2 regions of the Cronobacter dublinensis subsp. dublinensis LMG 23823 genome follow, and region 1 is predicted to be linked to the other one. Evidence: predicted binding sites of a transcription regulator. Region 1 holds the regulator's gene; the other holds the start of a gene.
The links. The regulator sigma-54, encoded in region 1, starts transcription at its own class of promoters, with help from an activator protein. The targets are predictions, from matches to a motif close to GTTGGCACANNTTTCGCTNT.
Positions count from the first base shown of each region.

Region 2: a site for sigma-54 is predicted at 980-999, ahead of hypA (hydrogenase maturation nickel metallochaperone HypA). Genes of this name have one in related genera too.

Region 1 is NZ_CP012266.1:451,413-453,804, reverse strand. It holds gene lptB (LPS export ABC transporter ATP-binding protein) at 1-524, shown strand, start outside; gene rpoN (RNA polymerase factor sigma-54) at 621-2,060, shown strand; gene hpf (ribosome hibernation promoting factor) at 2,083-2,370, shown strand.
Region 2 is NZ_CP012266.1:1,924,247-1,926,638, reverse strand. It holds gene AFK67_RS08810 (4Fe-4S dicluster domain-containing protein) at 1-260, opposite strand, end outside; gene hycA (formate hydrogenlyase regulator HycA) at 342-806, opposite strand; gene hypA (hydrogenase maturation nickel metallochaperone HypA) at 1,026-1,376, shown strand; gene hypB (hydrogenase nickel incorporation protein HypB) at 1,380-2,252, shown strand; gene AFK67_RS08790 (HypC/HybG/HupF family hydrogenase formation chaperone) at 2,243-2,392, shown strand, end outside.

The sequences.
Region 1 (2,392 bases):
GCCTGCTGCCGCTGCACGCCCGCGCGCGTCGCGGCATCGGTTATCTGCCGCAGGAGGCGTCGATTTTCCGCCGCCTGAGCGTCTACGACAACCTGATGGCCGTGCTGCAAATTCGCGACGATCTCAGCACCGAGCAGCGCGAAGACCGCGCCAAAGAGCTGATGGAAGAGTTTCACATCGACCACCTGCGCGACAGCCTCGGCCAGTCGCTCTCCGGCGGCGAACGTCGTCGTGTGGAGATCGCCCGCGCGCTGGCGGCGAACCCGAAATTCATCCTGCTTGACGAACCTTTTGCGGGCGTCGACCCGATTTCGGTTATCGATATCAAACGCATTATCGAGCATCTGCGCGACAGCGGCCTTGGCGTACTCATTACCGACCATAACGTACGTGAAACGCTGGCGGTGTGCGAGCGCGCCTATATCGTTAGTCAGGGGCATCTTATCGCCCACGGCACCCCCGACGATATTCTGCAGGATGAACAGGTTAAACGCGTATATCTTGGGGAAGAGTTCAGACTCTGATAGGGTAGAGCAACAGGCAGAAACGGCGCGCCTCCCTGCGCGCCCCGCCGCAACAGGTCTTTTTGACGTTTACACCTGAGGATTTTTGCCCTGAATATGAAGCAAGGTTTGCAACTAAGGCTTAGCCAACAGCTCGCCATGACGCCGCAGTTGCAGCAGGCCATTCGCTTGTTGCAGCTCTCCACGCTGGAGCTCCAGCAGGAGTTGCAACAGGCGCTGGAAAATAATCCCCTGCTTGAGCAAACCGACATTCACGACGAAATTGCCACTCAGGAAACACCGGACAGCGAAGGGCTCGATACCGCCGAAGCGCTGGAGCAAAAAGAGATGCCGGACGAGCTGCCGCTTGACGCCAGCTGGGACGAAATCTACACCGCCGGCACGCCGTCAGGCACCGGCACCGACTACATCGACGACGAACTGCCGGTCTATCAGGGCGAAACCACCCAGAGCCTTCAGGACTACCTGATGTGGCAGGTGCAGCTGACGCCCTTTTCCGACACCGATCGCGCCATTGCCACGGCGATTGTCGACGCGGTGGACGACACCGGCTACCTCACCGTTTCGGTGCAGGATATTCTCGACGGTATGGGCGATAACGATGACGACATCGGCCCGGAAGAGATTGAAGCCGTGCTCAAGCGCGTGCAGCGTTTCGATCCAGTCGGCGTCGCCGCCCGCGATCTGCGCGACTGCCTGTTGATCCAGCTTTCGCAGTTCAGCGCCGACACGCCTTTTCTCGCGCAGGCGCGGCAGATAGTCAGCGATCACCTCGATCTGCTGGCCAATCACGACTTTCGCAGCCTGATGCGCGTCACGCGCCTGAAGGAAGATGTGCTGAAAGAAGCGGTCAATTTGATCCAGTCGCTCGATCCGCGTCCCGGCCAGTCGATCCAGACCGGCGAGCCGGAATATGTCATCCCGGACGTGTTAGTGCGCAAGCATAACGGCCGCTGGGTGGTGGAGTTGAATTCCGACAGCATTCCCCGGCTCAAAATCAATCAGCAGTACGCCGCGATGTCCAACAGCGCGCGTAACGAATCCGACAACCAGTTCATCCGCAGCAACCTGCAAGAGGCGAAATGGCTGATTAAAAGCCTGGAGAGCCGTAACGACACGCTGCTGCGCGTCAGCCGCTGCATCGTTGAACAGCAGCAGGCGTTCTTCGAGCAGGGCGAAGAGTTTATGAAGCCGATGGTGCTGGCGGATATCGCGCAGGCGGTTGAGATGCATGAATCCACCATCTCCCGCGTCACCACGCAAAAATATCTGCACAGCCCGCGCGGCATTTTCGAATTAAAGTATTTCTTCTCAAGCCACGTGAACACCGAGGGCGGCGGCGAAGCCTCGTCCACGGCTATCCGGGCGCTGGTGAAGAAGTTGATTGCAGCGGAAAACCCCGCGAAACCCTTAAGCGACAGCAAACTGACATCTATGCTGTCCGATCAGGGGATCATGGTGGCCCGCCGTACCGTTGCGAAGTATCGAGAGTCTTTATCCATACCGCCGTCAAACCAGCGCAAACAGCTGGTCTGACCCAACCGATAAGGAAGACACTATGCAGCTCAACATCACAGGACATAACGTCGAAATCACTGAAGCGCTGCGCGAGTTTGTCACCACGAAATTCGCCAAGCTGGAGCAGTATTTCGAAAGGATTAATCAGGTCTATATTGTGCTGAAGGTGGAAAAGGTGACGCAAATCGCCGACGCCACCCTGCATGTGAACGGCGGGGAGCTGCATGCCAGTTCGGAAGGCCAGGATATGTACGCCGCCATCGACGGTTTGATTGATAAACTGGCGCGGCAGCTCACTAAACACAAAGATAAACTGAAACAACATTAATTGTCCGGGCGTTTCGCTGGGA
Region 2 (2,392 bases), 1.5 Mb from region 1:
AGCTTGCAGCTGACGCACAGGCTTTCATTAAGCTGAATAGCTCCCGCCTCGCGGGTGATGGCGTTCACCGGGCAGACCTGCGCGCAGGGCGCGTCTTCACAGTGGTGGCAGAGCTGCGGTGCGGAGTCTTTCTGATTACGCATAACCGTCAGACGCGGCCTGGATTGCAGTCCATGCAGGCGGTGCGTCTCTGAGCAGGCGGCCTCGCAGGTGTGGCAGCCGATGCAGAGCGTGGAGTCGGCAATGATAAAACGGTTCACCAGCGGTTCCTCAGGTGATAGTCATTTTTGACGAAAAGTGACGATGACGGGCGATTTCGACAGTCCCGACATGTCGTCCTGTTAATGTGACGACGCATCGCGGGCCGCCAGGATGTCGCTGATGCGCAGCGGCGCGTCGTGTTGTACCGCGTCGTAAAGCCCGTCATAGACTGCGCCGATTTGGTCCAGATAGTGCGCCAGCACTTTTTCGCGGTCGCGAATATCCACCGCGCCATCAAGCCGTCCCTGCGTGTCAAGCTGCGCGGTGGCGAGCAGCGTCTCATCGCGCCCGTCGCGGCGGGCTATCAGGTAGTTGATCGTGCGGCAGTGAAAGCCCTCGGCCTGCTCCACGCGAATAGCAAAATGCTCAAACAGAAAGAAGCAGAGCCCGTTCTGCGGCTCGCAGCCGAGCGAATGGTGCAGTTTCTGGCGCGACAGCGTGATCGCCTGGACCAGCGTGTTGCAGTAGGTGTGCCAGTGCGCCTGTAAACAGCGGTGGCGGTCGGCGATAAATTCCGCCTTCTGGCTTAATTCGGAAAGGATCATGGTTTCTCGCTCATTTAACAGAGATACCGCTGTTTAGCAGGAACCATGCCATTTTTTATCTTGCTGTATTTAAAAGATTTATTTCAAAACGTCACCTCACGCACGCTGTCACGACATGTCATTTCGACAGCCTCGACACCCATGACGACAGCCCGCCGTCCGTCGTTATCCGCACTGGCACTCTTATTGCATTACTGAGCGCATCGTATCGGAGGCGTTATGCATGAACTCACACTCTGCCAGCGGGCAGTAGAAATCATCGAACAGCAGGCGCAGCAGCTCAATGCGCGCAGGGTTACCGGCGTGTGGCTGGAGATCGGCGCGTTCTCGTGCGTCGAGCGCGGCGCGCTGGAATTTTGTTTTGAACTGGCCTGCCGTGACACCCGCGCCGAAGGCTGCGCGCTTCATCTCAGCCAGCAGGAGGCGCAGTGCTGGTGTCTCCACTGTCAGCGTGACGTGCAACTGCTGACGACGCTGGTTCGCCGCTGCCCGCATTGCCACCACGCGGATCTGCGTATCGACGCCGATGACAGCGTGCAAATCAAGCGTCTGGAAATAGAACAGGAGTAGAAAATGTGTACAACCTGCGGTTGCCAGCACGGCAACCTCTATATAGAAGGCGATGAGCGCGACCCGCACTCGCCGTTTCGCAAAGCCCCCTTCGCCGCCGCCCCGCACCTGGTCGCCCCCATCACCACGGTTAACCTCAGCGCGTTTACGCCCGCGGTCGCCCCGCAGGGGGATCTGGATTACGGTCATGGCGAGGCGGGCACCCACGCGCCCGGCTTAAGCCAGCGAAAAATGGTCGAGATTGAAATCAACGTGCTGGATAAAAACAATCAGATAGCGCAGCGCAACCGCCAGCGCCTCGCCGCGCGCGGGCAGCTGGCGCTAAACCTGGTCTCCAGCCCTGGCTCCGGCAAAACCACGCTGCTGACGGAAACGCTCAAACGCCTGCGGGGCACCACGGCCTGCGCGGTTATCGAAGGCGATCAGCAGACGGTGAACGACGCCGAGCGCATTCGCGCCACCGGCACCCCGGCCATCCAGGTCAATACCGGCAAAGGCTGTCATCTGGACGCGCAGATGGTGCAGGACGCGATGACGCGCCTGCCGCTTGAGGATAACGGCGTGCTGTTTATCGAAAACGTCGGCAATCTCGTCTGCCCGGCCGGGTTTGATCTCGGCGAGCGCCACAAGGTGGCGGTGCTCTCGGTAACGGAAGGCGAAGACAAGCCGCTCAAATACCCGCACATGTTCGCCGCCGCCTCGCTGATGCTGCTTAACAAAATTGATCTGCTGCCGTACCTGAATTTCGACGTTGAGAAATGCATGGCGTACGCGCGTGAGGTCAACCCGGATATCACCATCCTGCTGGTTTCCGCCACCCGTGGCGACGGCATGAGCGCCTGGCTTGCCTGGCTGGAGGAACAGCGATGTGCATAGGCATTCCGGGGCAGGTCTGCGAGCTGCTCACCGGCAACCTCGCGCGCGTCGAGGTCTGCGGCGTCACGCGCGAGGTGGATCTGACGCTGGTCGGCACGCATGACGAGGCGGGCATGCCGCGGCTCGGCCAGTGGGTGCTG